DNA from 2 places in the Spirillospora sp. NPDC127506 genome. Region 1 is predicted to be linked to the other one. Evidence: riboswitches for the same ligand, from Rfam matches in the RefSeq annotation. Region 1 holds a riboswitch; the other holds the start of a gene.
The links. A riboswitch is a leader RNA that binds a small molecule or an ion and turns the genes downstream of it on or off. The one in region 1 is predicted to bind cyclic di-AMP.
Positions count from the first base shown of each region.

Region 2: linked by a shared signal. The riboswitch ahead of ABTW95_RS07670 (CHAP domain-containing protein) and the one ahead of ABTW95_RS05780 (C40 family peptidase) in region 1 are both predicted to bind cyclic di-AMP.

Region 1 covers NZ_JBEORG010000003.1:289,800-296,967, reverse strand. Annotated here, with positions in the region: gene ABTW95_RS05790 (Mut7-C RNAse domain-containing protein) at 1-496, shown strand, start outside; gene ABTW95_RS05785 ((deoxy)nucleoside triphosphate pyrophosphohydrolase) at 496-888, shown strand; gene ABTW95_RS05780 (C40 family peptidase) at 988-2,004, opposite strand; cyclic di-AMP (ydaO/yuaA leader) riboswitch at 2,012-2,159, opposite strand; gene typA (translational GTPase TypA) at 2,362-4,215, shown strand; gene ABTW95_RS05770 (FHA domain-containing protein) at 4,295-5,617, opposite strand; gene ABTW95_RS05765 (4Fe-4S single cluster domain-containing protein) at 5,605-6,339, opposite strand; gene ABTW95_RS05760 (AAA family ATPase) at 6,336-7,168, opposite strand, start outside.
Region 2 covers NZ_JBEORG010000005.1:101,519-108,686, forward strand. Annotated here, with positions in the region: gene ABTW95_RS07665 (bifunctional glycosyltransferase/CDP-glycerol:glycerophosphate glycerophosphotransferase) at 1-2,845, opposite strand, end outside; gene ABTW95_RS07670 (CHAP domain-containing protein) at 3,074-3,817, opposite strand; cyclic di-AMP (ydaO/yuaA leader) riboswitch at 3,829-3,966, opposite strand; gene ABTW95_RS07675 (SpoIIE family protein phosphatase) at 4,437-6,296, opposite strand; gene ABTW95_RS07680 (serine hydrolase) at 6,512-7,168, opposite strand, start outside.

The DNA.
Region 1 (7,168 bases):
CCTGCTGGACGTCCACCTCGGCACGCTCGCGCGCCGCATGCGCCTCCTCGGCCTCGACACCGCCTACCACAACGACATGGACGATCCGGCGCTGGTCGTCCAGGCCAACGAGGAGCGCCGCGTCCTGCTCACCCAGGACCGCGGCCTCCTCCGCCGCCGCGCCCTCTGGGCGGGCGCCTACGTCCGCGGCTCCCGGCCCGACGACCAGCTCCGCGACCTCCTCGACCGGTTCGCGCCCGTCCTGCGCCCCTGGACGCGGTGCACCGCCTGCAACGGCGAGCTCGTCCCGGTCGACAAGCGCGAGGTCGAGGGCGACCTCGAAGCCGGGACGCGCCGCAGCTACGACGTCTACGGCCGCTGCGCCGGCTGCGGGCAGGTCTACTGGCGCGGCGCGCACGGCGGCCACCTGGAGGAGATCGTCCGGGAGGCGACGCGGCTGGTCGGCGCCGCACGGGACGGCGGCAGGCCGGAGGCCGCCATGACGGAGAGGGGCTGATGGCCATCGCTCTCGTGGTCGTGGGCGCGGCGATCATCGCCGGCGGGCGCCTGCTGAGCGCGCAGCGGGCCGAACCGCCGCACATGGCGGGCGGCTGGGAACTGCCGGGCGGGAAGGTCGACCCGGGCGAGTCCGACGAGGACGCGCTGGTCCGCGAGTGCGACGAGGAACTGGCGATCAAGATCCGGCTCGGCCGCCGCGTCGGCGGCGACTGGACGCTCAGCGAGCGGGCGCTGCTGCGCGTCTGGACCGCCGAGATCATCGAGGGCGAGCCCCGGGCCCTGGAGCACCTGGCCCTCCGCTGGCTGACCCCGCCGGAGCTCTACGACGTCGACTGGCTCCCCGGCGACCGCCCGGTGATCGACCTGCTCGCCCGGGAGCACTTCAGCTGAGGCCCGGCCGCCCTCCGGGCGTCGGATCGCGCGGATGAGTTCGGGGGCTTCCCGCCGCGCCGCAGGAAGCCCCCGACATCCGTGGGGGCGCCGCGCCCGTCAGGAGATGCGGTTGGCGCCCGCGTAGTCGGAGCGGTCCGACAGCTTGGAGATCTTCACCACGTCGCCGGTCTGCGGAGCGTGCAGGAACTTGCCGTCGCTCAGGTAGATCCCCATGTGGTGCAGGTTGCTGCCGAAGTACACGAGGTCCCCGGAGCGCAGCTGGCTGCGCGGCACCTTCGTGCCCAGCTGGTAGAGGTCGCCGGTGTAGTGGGGCAGGCCGGGCTTGCCGACCTGGGCGTAGGCCCACACGACGAGGCCGGAGCAGTCGAAGCTGTTCGGGCCGGCGGCCGCCCACACGTAGGGGGAGCCGATCTTGCTGTAGGCCTTGCGGGCCATCTTGGCGGGCAGGCCCGAGCCCTTGATGCTGGCGGTGAGGCCGGTGCGCGGGTCGCGGGCGTGCGTGGTGGAGAGCTTGTCGAGGCGCTTCATCACCTCGGTGACCTTGGCCTTGGCCTGCGCGCGCGCCTTCTTGGCGTCCTCCCACGCCTTCTTGACCTGCGCGGTCTTGGCCTCCGCGGTGCGCTGGGCGGCGTCGGCCCGCTGGATCTGCTTCTGCAGGGCCTTGACGGCGGCGGCCTGGTTCTGGGTGAGGTAGGCGCGCTCGGTCAGCCCCTCGGCGGAGCCGTCGGAGCCGAAGATCGCGTCGGGGGCGCCGGCCATGTAGGTGGCGGCGGCCATCCGCCCGAGCTGCTCGCGGGCCGGGCCGGCCTGGGCGCGCAGCACCTGCGCGTTCTTGGCGGCGTCCTGCTCGGCCTTCTGCGCCGCCTTCAGGTCCACCCGGGCCTTGTTGTACTTCTCGGTGAGGATCTCGGCCTCTTCGTTCAGCGCCTTGAGGCTCTTGCGCAGGCCCTTCTCCGTCGTCGGCGTCGGGCTGGGCGCGGTCGCGGCGGCGGCCAGGCGGAGCGGCGGCGCGGCGTGGGCGGCGACGGGGGCGGTGGCGCCGAGGCCGATCAGGAGCAGGGCGGCGGTGGCGGCGGGCGCGAAGCGCCGCCGCCGGCGGGGGTCCGGTGCCAAGCCGGTGTTCTCCTCTCCTCACGCGCCTACCGGGTTAGCTGACGGGTTCGGGCCAGGAGTCGCCCTACGGCGCACCGCCCTGCGGCGCGTCGATTCACCCCGAGGGTTGGGTCCCCGGTTCTCCCGGCGGGCGGGAGATTCGGCGTGCCGGTCGCAGCCCCGGGGAGTGGGGCTCCGGACGACCGGATCTCGGGCAGATTACAAAGGATGAGCAAAGTTGGCGAATCGGGGCGCGTGTGACCGCGTGTGAAGGGTGGGAGGACGCGGCCGGGATGGGCCGGGCACCGCGGCGCGTAGAATGGAGTGCTGCCGCTTTTCTGCGGCGACTCTCCTGAAACCTCACGCAAGGTAACCCGCATGCCCATCTCCACCCGCGACGACCTCCGGAACGTAGCGATCGTCGCCCACGTCGACCACGGGAAGACGACGCTGGTCGACGCAATGCTCTGGCAGTCCGGGGCCTTCCGCGAGAACCAGGACGTCGACGACCGGGTCATGGACTCCAACGACCTGGAGCGCGAGAAGGGCATCACGATCCTCGCGAAGAACACCGCCGTCCGGCACAACGGGCTGACGATCAACATCATCGACACCCCGGGCCACGCCGACTTCGGCGGCGAGGTCGAGCGCGGGCTGTCCATGGTGGACGGCGTCGTCCTGCTGGTGGACGCCAGCGAGGGGCCGCTCCCGCAGACCCGGTTCGTGCTGCGCAAGGCGCTCGCCGCGCGGCTCCCGGTGATCCTCGTCGTGAACAAGACCGACCGTCCCGACGCCCGCATCGACGAGGTCGTGGACGAGACGTACGAGCTGTTCATGGACCTCGACGCCGACGAGGACCAGATCGACTTCCCGATCGTGTACGCGTCCGGCCGGGCCGGGCGGGCGTCGCTCGACAAGCCCGCCGACGGGGAGATGCCCGCCAGCGCCGACCTGGAGCCGCTGTTCCAGGTCATCACCGAGACGATCCCGGCGCCGTCCTACGACCCGGACGCGCCGCTGCAGGCGCACGTGACGAACCTGGACGCCTCCAGCTACCTCGGCCGGATCGCGCTGTGCCGCGTCCACGCCGGGACGATCAAGAAGGGCCAGCAGGTCGCCTGGTGCCGGCACGACGGCAGCATCGAGCGCGTCAAGATCACCGAGCTGCTGATGACGGACGCGCTCACCCGCAAGCCCGCCGACGACGCGGGGCCGGGCGACATCATCGCGATCGCCGGCATCCCGGAGATCATGATCGGCGACACCATCGCCGACCCCGACGACCCGCGCCCGCTGCCGCTGATCACCGTGGACGAGCCCGCGATCTCCATGACCATCGGCACCAACACCGGGCCGATGGCCGGCCGCGAGAAGGGCACCAAGGTCACCGCCCGCATGGTCAAGGACCGCCTCGACCGCGAGCTGGTCGGCAACGTGTCGATCAGGGTGCTGCCGACCGAGCGCCCGGACGCGTGGGAGGTGCAGGGCCGCGGCGAGCTGGCCCTCGCGATCCTCGTCGAGAACATGCGCCGCGAGGGCTACGAGCTGACCGTCGGCAAGCCGCAGGTCGTCGCGAAGACCATCGACGGCCGGAAGCACGAGCCGGTCGAGCGGCTCACCGTCGACATCCCCGAGGAGCACCTCGGCGCCGTCACGCAGCTCATGGCCGTCCGCAAGGGCCGCATGGAGCACATGACGAACCACGGCACCGGCTGGGTCCGGATGGAGTTCCTCGTCCCGGCGCGCGGCCTGATCGGGTTCCGCACCGAGTTCATGACCGAGACGCGCGGCACCGGCATGGCGCACCACGTCTTCGAGGGCTACGAGCCCTGGTTCGGCGAGCTGCGCACCCGCCCGTCCGGGTCGCTGGTCGCCGACCGCGCGGGCGCCGCCACCGCCTACGCGATCACGAACCTGCAGGAGCGCGGCACGTTCTTCGTCGGGCCGGGCACCGAGGTGTACGAGGGCATGATCGTCGGGGAGAACTCCCGTGCCGACGACATGGACGTCAACATCACCAAGGAGAAGAAGCTCACGAACATGCGGTCGTCCACCGGCGACGAGCTGGAGCGGCTCACCCCGCCGCGGATCCTGTCGCTGGAGGAGGCGCTGGAGTTCTGCCGCGAGGACGAGTGCGTCGAGGTGACGCCCGCGAACGTCCGCATCCGCAAGGTCGTGCTGGACGCCAAGGAGCGCGAGCGCATGCGCGCCCGCACCAAGCGCGCCGGCTGACCCGCCGGCGAGCGGCCTGAGCGCGAAGGAGGCGGCCCCGCGGTTCCGAGAACCGCGGGGCCGCCTCCTTGCATGCGGGTCACTTCAGCTGGACGGTCCCCGTCACGTCGGCGGCCAGGCGGAGCTGGTCGCCGTCGCGGAGAGGCGCCTCCACGCCGCGGGGGAGCCGCTCGCCGTTGACGAACGTCCCGTTGGTGGAGCCCTCGTCCCGCACCCAGGCCGTGCCGGACGGGTCGAGCCAGACCGTCGAGTGGCGCCGCGACACGTTGTCGTACTGCGTGAACGTGGCGGCCACCGGCGACTGGCCCGCGTCCCGGCCGAGCACCAGGTGCTGGCCGACGGACACCTTCAGCTCGCCCGTGGGGAACTGCACCCGCAGGACGGGCGTGCCCTGCTTGGGCAGGGGGCGCAGGCACGAGTCGCACTGCGCGGCGCCCGGGTTGCTCAGCACCGCCTCGCAGTACGGGCACATGAACGCCGTGCTGTCGGGGGCGGGGGGACGCTGGCCCTGGTTGTGGTCGGGCGGCAGCAGCGTCGCCTCACGGCCGTGCGGCGGCAGCGGCGGCCCGCCGTGCTGCGGCCCGCCGTGCGGGGGCGCGCCGTGCGGGGGCTGCCCGTGCTGCTGGGGCGGCGGGCCGAACTGGTGGTCCGCCGGGCCCGGCTGCGGCGCGCCGTACTGGTCCTGCTGCGGAGCCCCGTACTGGTCCTGCGGGGCGCCGTACTGCTGCTCCTGGGGAGCGCCGTACTGGGCCTGCTGGGGGGCGCCGTACTGGTCCTGCGGGGCGCCGTACTGCTGCTCCTGAGGCGGCGGGTACTGCGGCTCGCGCTGCCCGTACTGGTCGCCGCCGGGCTGCTGCGGCTGCGGCGCTCCCCACTGGTCCTGGGGCTGCTGCGGCTGCGGCGGCCCCCACGGGTCGGCGGGCGGCTGCTGGTGCTGCATCGGCGGCTGGCCCCCGTGCTGCGGCCCGCCCGGCTGGGGGGCGCCGTGCTGCGGCTGCCCGTGCTGCGGCTGGCCGTACTGGCCGGGCCCCGGCTGGCCGTGCTGCTCCTGCCCCTGCTGGGGCATGGGCGGACCCCACGCGTCCGGCTGCTGCTGCTGCGGCGGGCCCCACGGGTCCTGCGGCTGCGCGGGCGGGCCCGGCTGCTGGTGCTCCGGGGCCTGCTGCCCGTACGGGTCGTGGGGCTGCGGCGGCTGCCCGTACTGCCCGCCGGGCGGCGGACCGCCGTACTGGCCGCCCGGACCGGGCGGCTGAGGGACCCGCGGCTGCTGGTCGTCGTACCCGCCCGGCGCCTGCCGGTGGGCGCCGCCCCCGCCGCGCGCCAGGTTGGCCCCGCAGTTCATGCAGAGCAGGTCGCCCTGCTGGTGCGGCTCACCGCAGACAGGACAGTTCAAGGTCGCCATGACACATCCCCCGAGCGCACGCCGGCGCGGTCGAGCCTCGACGTCAGGTGCTCCATGTCACCCCTTCGCGGGATCCCGATGTAGTACACCCGCCTTCCCTCCGGCCCTTCGTCCACGGACACCTGTACTCGGGGCCCTGTTCCTTCTCCAGTCTTCCCGACGCCGGCCAGTGCCCCGTACCGTTCGCGCCCCAGCGGGGACAGCGGCACGACACGCTGGTTGGCCGACCCCCTCCAGAGTAGGGAGCCGCCGCCGGGGTGTCGCCCCCCCGGATTCAACCGGTCTACGTACGGTCCCGTGATCACGGCGTCGCACAAGTCCAGGATCTCGCGGGTCGCGCCGCTGCGGGCGAGCCGCGAGTAGACATATCCGCTGTAAACCAAGATGTCCAACTCAATCGTCTCACGGCCGGGGGTCTCCCGCCACGCGCGGACACCGCGCAGCAGGGCCGCCAGCGCGGCCGGCTGCTCGAACGGCTCACCACCGGAAATGGTCACTCCGTCCACCGGACCGGGCAGGGACGCGAGCCATCCTAAAACGGTCTCGACGGGCACGGCGCGGCGCGGGTCGGCGTCCCAGGTGTCGCGGGACAGGCAGCCGCGGCAGTGCAGCGTGCAGCCCTGCGTCCAGATGCCCGCGCGGGTTCCGGGGCCGAGTGCGGTCACGGGGTAGTGCGCCTTGGCGAGCAGCAGCGACGGACCGGTGCCGCCCCCGCCCGTCATCGGAGGTCCAGATGGACGATGCTGCCCTCGCGCCGGACGCCCGTCACCGTGATCTTCTCGTCCGGGACGAGCTCCCGGTCGAACAGGGCGCGCGCCAGCGGGTTGACGAAGTACGACTCCAGCGCCATGCCGATGCCGCGCCCGCCCTTGTCCAATTCCTCGGTGCACCATTCGCGGAGCGTCGACAGCGCGTCGCCCTTCACCGCGAGGGAGAGCCGGTGCTCCTCGGCGACGCGGCGGCAGATGTTCGCCAGCTGCAGGTCGAAGATCTTGTGCGCGGCGTCGCCGGAGATGAAGTCGAACACGACGATGTCGAACACGACGATGTTGTCGCCGAACCGGTTGAGCAGCTCCGGCCGGTTGAGGACCTCGGTGAAGTGGTCGGCGACGGCGCCCTTGATGCGCTGCTCGACCTCGTCGTACGGCATCCCGGGTGTGATGTTCTGCACACGCTCGGGCGCCCCGTACGGGGACGCGTCCCGCGTCGTGAGGTCGCGTCCCGGGACGTACATCCCCAGGTTGGACGTGAAGATCAGGATGGACTCGGAGAAGTGGACGGTGTTGCCGCGCCCGTCGGTGAGCCGGCCGTCCTCCAGGATCTGCAGGAACTTGTCCAGGATCCGCGGGTGCGCCTTCTCGATCTCGTCGAAGAGGATCACCCGGAACGGGTCCTCGCGGACGGCGTTGGTCAGCTCGCCGCCCGCCTCGTGCCCGACGTAGCCGGGCGGGGACCCGATCAGCCGGTCGCCGGACCCCTCGCCGGAGAACTCGCTCATGTCGAAGCGCAGGTAGGCGGACTCGTCCCCGAACACCAGCTCGGTGATCGCCT
Region 2 (7,168 bases), on a different contig from region 1:
GGAAGTAGCGGTCCACCACCGTCCGGGCGGCGGTGCCCCGGTCGTGCTCGCCGAAGCGCGCGGCGAACGCGCGGCGCCGGGCCGCATGGGCGGCGTCCACCGCGTCCAGGCCGGCGAGCGCGGCGACGAGCTCCTCCTCCGTGCGCGTGATCGGCCCGGGCCCGTGCAGGTCCAGGTCGAAGTAGCCGGCGGTGCGGTCCCGGCCGTCCGGGAGGTGCAGGATGATCGGCCGGTCCAGCAGCGCGAAGTCGAACATGATCGAGGAGTGGTCGGTGACCAGCGCGTCCGCGAGCAGCAGCAGCGGGGTGACGTCGGGCACGGCGCCGACGTCCCGCATGACCGCGCGGGCGCCGGGCGGGACGTTGGCCCGGCACAGGTAGTGCGGCCGGACGAGCAGCACGTACTCATCCCCCAGCTCCCGCGCGAACACGTCCGGGTCGACGGGCGGGTCGAGCAGCTTGACGGGGCGCCCCTTCGGCCCGGTGGCGAACGTCGGCGCGTACAGCACGGCGCGGCGCCCGCCGTCCAGGCCGAGGGACGCGCGCAGCGAGGCGACCTCGGCGGCCAGCTCCGGATCGCCGTCCACCCCGTTGACCAGGGGGTCGTTGCGGGGGTAGCCGGCCGGGAGCAGCTCGGAGCAGACCCCGAGGCCCGCGCACAGCGTCTCGGCGTCGTGCCGGGAGCGCACCAGGAAGCAGTCGTAGCGCTCCACCATCCGGCGCAGCCGGTCCCGCTCGGCGGCCGGCCCGCTCTTGAGCCGCGGCCGGTCGAGGCCCATCAGCTTGAACGCCGACCCGTGCCAGGTCTGGATGTAGGTGGTCTCGGGACGCTTGCGCAGTCCCTCCGGGAAGCCCTGGTTGTCCACCCAGAACCGGGCCCGCGCCAGCGCCAGGAAGTACGCCCACGAGCCGCGCCGGACCAGCACGGCGTCGTCCGGGAACCCCTTCGGCGACGACGCGTACGCCCACACCGCCGTCACCGGCCGGCCCGTCCTGCGCAGCTCCCGGTAGATGTACTTCGGGTTGTCCGAGTAGTGGCGGCCGAGGTGGCTCTCGAAGACCGCCAGGCCGGGCCGGACGGGCAGCCGGCTCAGCACCCGGTTGAACACGGCGATCTTGGTCTTGCGGGCGGTCAGCCGGCGGCGCACGCTCGTCCCGATCCCCCGGGCGCGGCGCCAGGCGAGGCGTCCCGCCGGGGAGCGGGCGGCGCGCAGCGCGGCGGCCCCGGCGAGCCGCGCCCACGGGCTCGCCGTCTCCAGCGCGAAGGCCAGGTGCCCGCCGTCGGTGACGTAGGAGCGGAGCCGGTCCGCGGCGATCCGGGTCAGCCGGGGCCGGACGGGCAGGCCGACGCCCGCCAGCGACGGCGACCCGCGGCCCTCGCCGAGGCGGGTGACGATCTCCTCGCCGTCCGCCCGGACGCGGAGCCGCACGTCCCAGACGGGGTCGATGAACCCGACCGGCCGGATCCGCCGGGCCGGGTCGAGCTCGGCGCGCCACGCCAGCCGCTCCCCCTCGTGCCGGATCGCGGCGCGGGCCCGCGCCTTGCGCGCGCGGCGGCGCCGGTCGCAGAACTCCAGCGTGGCGGCCAGGTCCGCGTCCGGGGGGATCCGGCCGAGCGGGTTCAGCACGTGCCCGGCCAGGTGGAGGCGGCCGCCCCGCATCTCCAGCCGCGTCACCGTGTTCGCCGGGCGCACGTCCTTCAGCGGGCGGACGTGGAAGCCGAAGCCGGTCACGTCCAGGACCCGGCGGCCGAGGCTCCCCCGCGGCCGGTGCGCGCCCCAGAAGACCCGCCCGTCCCGCTCCACCAGCCGCGCGCGCAGTTCGGGCCGCTCGGCGGGCCGGTACTCGGCGGCGGCGAGCGCGGCCGCGTGGTCCCCCTCGCGGATCAGGTACGCGGCGATCGCGGGCATCGGGTTGGCCAGCTCGAAGACCCGCGGGTCGAGCTCGGCCAGGTACGCGGCCGCGAGATCGAGGAAGCGGTCCCGGTAGCCGGCGTCGCGGTCGCGCAGCTCCCGCAGGTAGAGCAGCAGGTCGTGGTTGACGAACTTCACGTCCTTGGCGCGCCGCAGCTCGTGCGCGCCGCGCAGCGTGAACAGCATGTCGATGCGCCGGTGGATCTCCAGCCGGTCGGCGAAGTTGGCCAGCTCGGCCCGCCGGTTGGAGATCGACGGCGCCGCCGTCCGCTGCCGGACGTGCCAGTGGTAGACGCGGTGCGGGATCAGCGCGGTCCGGCGGGCCGCCAGGTACGCCTCGGCGGTGAACAGCAGGTCCTCGTAGTGCAGCCGCTCGACGAACCGCAGCCCGTGCTCCTCCAGGAAGCCGCGCCGGTACGCCTTGTTGGTCGAGAGCGTGTCGTAGAGCAGGTCGGGGTTCTCGGCCAGGGACCCGTAGACGGCGCTGTTCCGGTAGAGCCACGGATACCAGGGGCGGATGCGCCCCTTCGCGCCCTCGGGGACGTCCAGGAAGATCCGGTCGCACAGCCCCGAGACCAGGTCGGCGCCGGTGCTCTCGGCGGCGGCGAGCAGGTTGAGGCAGGCGTGCCGGTCCAGCAGGTCGTCGCTGTCGAGGAACATCAGGTAGCGCCCGGCCGACGCCTCGATCCCGGTGTTGCGGGGACGGCCGCAGCCGCCGGAGTTGGCCGGCAGGTGCACGGCCCGGACCCGTCCCGGATGCGCGGCGGCGAGCCGGTCGGCGACCTCCCCCGTGCCGTCGGTGCTGGCGTCGTCCACGATCACGGTCTCCACGCCGCCGAGCGACTGCGCCAGCGACGAGGCGACCGCCCGGGGAAGCCGCCGGGCGTCGTTGTAGGCGATCACGACCACGCTGACATCCGGGCGCAGCCGCATGGGCATCCCTCCCGTTCCGCCGGGGACCGAGCCGGGCGCCGCGGGGCGCCGGCCGGACGCGCGTCCGCCAGGGATTCCTTTCCTGGAAAGCCTCAGTGAGGTCCAAGAGGGATCAAAGGCTGTCAACGCTTCGCATTACCCGACTTCACCGGAGACATGGGGGCAGACCGCCCGGAAAGCCCGAAGGCACCCGGCCGGGGAGCCGGGCGCCTTCGGGTGCGGGGAGGGTCAGGAGGCGTAGTCGGGGTAGCCGTAGCCCACGATCTGCGACTTGTCGCGGATCTTCTTCTCCACCTCGTTGTTGCTGTTGCCCTCGATGGTCTTGACCTTGCCGCCGCCGTTGTCCTTCACGACGAGGCCGACGTGGTCGATGTCACCGATGCCGCCCTTGGAGCCGTTCTGCCAGTCGAAGAACACGACGGCGCCCGGCTTGGGCTTGTGGCCCCAGCGGTCGGTCTTCTTGAACCAGCTGGCGTGCTGGACGGTGTAGGCGTCCCAGCCCATGTTCTTCACGCCGGTCTGGGCGCCGAGCCAGGAAACGAACATGTCGCACCACTGGGCGCCGTTGTAGGCCTTGACCGAGAAGCCGCCGTCGCGCTTGGCGGTGGCCTTGGCGTGCGGGGTCGAGACGTACCACTTGTGGAACTTGGTCTGACCGCCCTTGCCCTCGCTGATGCCGACCTGCTTCTGGGCCAGCTTGATGACCTCGGACGGCTTCACGTCGCGCGGCGGCACCTTGTAGCCGGCCTCGCGGGCCTCGGCCGCGCTCGTCTTCGCGGACGTCTGCGAGGCGGCGGCGCCCTTCGCGGCGGCGGCCTGGGCGGGCGCGTCGGCCGCGGCGCTGCCACCGGCGAGGGGGTTCAGCACGGCGAGCCCGACGGCGCCGGCGAGGACGGCCCCGACGGCGGCGCCGACGGCCTTGTCCTCGGACGAGAAGCGGTTGAGCGAAAGTCGATCGAAACGACCGGACATGCAGGGAATCTCCTTGTCTTCCATGGCGCCTACCGGGTTAGCTGACGGATTCGGGCATGGAAGCAGCCCTACGGCGCGGCTCTGGACGCGCCGATTCACCCCTGGAACGTTGGGTCCCCGGCTCCGTCCGGTCGTGGCGACCGGGACGGACTCGGCCTCGCACCGCGGACGCGGTGCTGACTATTCGGATTTGCCTCAGCGACTGGTCTCGGTGAGGGGGGCGCGCATCGTCGGGCGCGCATCGCGTGCGGGTGCCGCTCCGCGATCATCGGCCGCACTGGGCGCGGCCGGCGGCAACGCATGGGGCGCGCTGCGGGATTCGGATAGAAGGTAGCAACCTTCTCAAGAAAAGCAAACCAGGCACAAACCTCGGTTATGCCCGCTCAATGCCCTTCCAAGGATTCACCAACAGCGTCCGGCCCCGGGGTGTTCCCGATCTTTCCCCGACCGGCCCTCAGCCCTTTGCCCATGGGACTTACCGGCCGATGGGCAAAGGGTAAAGAACGCTCACCGGGCGAGGGCCGGCGCCCGGCGGACCGCCGCGCACCGGCCCTCGCCGCCGGTCACTATGAGTCGTACCTCACACGGGCGCCCCTCGCGGGCGGGCGCGTGGGGTCGGTCACTCGACGAGCAGGGCGAACAGGGTGGTGTCGTCCGCCGCCCGGTCGAACTCCATCCGCGCCAGCACCTCGTCCAGGGCCAGGTCCGGGCGCAGCGAGGAGTCCTGCAGGATCTCGGTGAGGCGGCCGATGCGCTCGTCCAGGTCCGCGTCCCTGCGCTCCACCAGGCCGTCGGTGTAGAGGAACAGCAGGTCCCCCGGGTGCAGGCGGGTGGTGATCGTCGTGTACTGCCAGGGCATCGCGCCGAGCATCGGGTCGCGGACCACCTCCAGCGGCGCCGCCCGGCCCTCCCGCACCAGGATCGGCGGCGGATGGCCCGCGCACGTCCACGCCAGCACCCGGCGGGACGGGTCGAAGTGCGCGACGATCGCCGTGCCCGTGGCGGGCGGGTCCATGGTGCCGACCAGCTCGTTCAGCCAGTCCACCAGCCGTCCCGCCGGCTCGCCCGTGCAGGCGAGGCCGAGCAGCCCGTTCCGGGTCCGCGCCATCGCCGCCGCCGCCGGGAGCCCGTGCCCGGCCGCGTCCCCGATGGCGAACAGCCCCCGGCCGTCCGGCAGCGCCCGGGTCGCGAACCAGTCCCCGCCGATGCGGGCGGTGCTCTCCGCCGCCAGGCTCCGGACCGCCATGCCGAGGCCCGGCAGCTGCTCCACCTCGTCCTCGTCCGGCAGGATCGCGCGGCGCAGCGTCACCGCCACCTTCCGCTCCTGCGCCGTCCGCGCCTGCTGCTTCAGCATCTGCCGGCGGGTCTCGGCGAGCGCCCGCTCCACGCCGCGCCGCCGGGTGATGTCCTGCGAGACGACATTGATCGAGATCGGCAGCCCGGAGTCGCCCAGCACCGGCTCGGCGAACAGCCACAGATGCCGCGGCGTCCCGTCCGGCCCGATCACCCGGTGCTCGGCCTCCACCGGCTCGCGGCGGGAGAACATCGTCTGGACGGCCTCCTCCACCAGCGGGAGGTCGTCGTCCGCCACGGCCTTCGGCAGGTCGTGCGGCATCGGCGGCACGTCGTCGGGGCCGAGGCCGTAGTTGGCGCGCATCTGCGGCGTCCAGTCCGCCTCGCCGGTGGCCAGGTCCCACTCGCCGAACCCGATCAGCGCCAGCCGCTCCACCCGCTCCAGCCGCCGCGCCACCCGGTCCTCGGCGAAGTGGTACCGCCACGTGACGCACACCCCGGTCGGCACCCGGACGCATCGCACGCTCATCCGGGACGACCTGGACAGGCCCCCCTGGGCGGTGGAGTACATGAACGAGGGGCGCTCCATCGGCGTCCCGGTCTCCAGCACCCTGGTGTACTCGTCGAAGAGCCCGCTGAGCGCGGCGCCCGGATCCGTGCGCAGCAGCCGCCGGCCGGTCAGCTCCTCCCGGCCCCGCCCGAACATGTCCCGCGTGGCGTCGTTGAGATCGGCGTAGAGGAAGTCGGCCACGGCCCCGTCGGGCCCCCTGACCGGCACCAGGTGGGCGCAGGAGTCGAGCGTCCCGTCCAGGAGCGCCCGCGCCACCGGATCGTCGCCCGCCTCGGCGAGGATCTCGGCGTCCCCGGAGGTGTCCTCGGCCGCCACCCGGCGCAGGACGTCCTCGGCGTCCGACAGGACGGCCTGGCGCTCGGCCGTGCCGCCCTCGGCCCGCGGCGCCCTCCGGTCCGCGACCACGGCCCCCACCGGCCCGCCGCCCCCGTCCTTGACCAGCACGGCCGCCGCCTCGGCGAGGTCGATGTCCAGATCGCGCGCGAGCCAGATCAGATGCTGCAGGGCCTCCCCCGGCGGGACGCCGAGCCGCCGGGCCAGCACGACCCGCGCCTCGGACAGCACCGCGCGGTCGTGCGCGGCGCCCCGCAGGTCCTCAAGGTCCGCAACGTGCACCCCGGGCTGGGTGCCCTCCGGTTCCGCCAACCCTGTGTCCCCCGTTCGGCGTCACTGCCCCTGGGAGAAAAAAGCTACATACGCCAGCGAAGGACTATTCGCCCATAGCCTGGTAAACAGTCCATATCTTTGCCCCGGTTTTCCGTTCCCGCCCGGACTCCACCGCTTCCGATGACCCACTCCGGACGGAACCCTTCCCGACCCTGTGACGCCCGTCACGCCGCCCGATAGACGTCCCTGGTCAGCGCCGTGATCCGCTTGGCCGCGGCCCGGAACGACGACCCCGCCGGCTGCAGCGTCAGCACCACGACGATCTTGTTCCCCACCACTCCCGTCGTGTGCAGCACTGGCCGCCCGAGCCCCAGATCGGGCCGCCACGCCGCGGGCCGCACCCCGCTCCCGCACGGCTCCGCCGGCACGTCCCCGAACCCCGACCACCCCTGCTTCACGGCCCACGGCCGCTTGATCGCCCGCGGGATCCCGAACGTCTGGTCGAACCCGTCCTTCCCGCACGGCGTCGACCGCCGCAACTGCGCGAGCACGAACTCCCGGTGCGCGCCCGGCGCCTTCTCCAGCAGGTACCGGTAGGTCTTCACCACGTCCCGCGCGCTCAGCGCCGTATACCCCCAGAACCCGGGCTTCTCCCTGGGCGGCGGCGCCGTCTCCTCCAGCCCGATCCGCCGCACCATCCGCTCGATGATCTTCCCCTGCCCGCCCCGCCGCCAGAACTCCGTCGCCGCCCGGTCGTCGCTCTCCCGGAGCATCGGCACCAGCAGCTCCCGGTCCGCCGCCGACACCCGATGCCGCTCCAGGTAGTCCAGCGCGATGAGGATCTTCACCACCGAGGCCGACCGGAACGTCCGCCGCGCCTC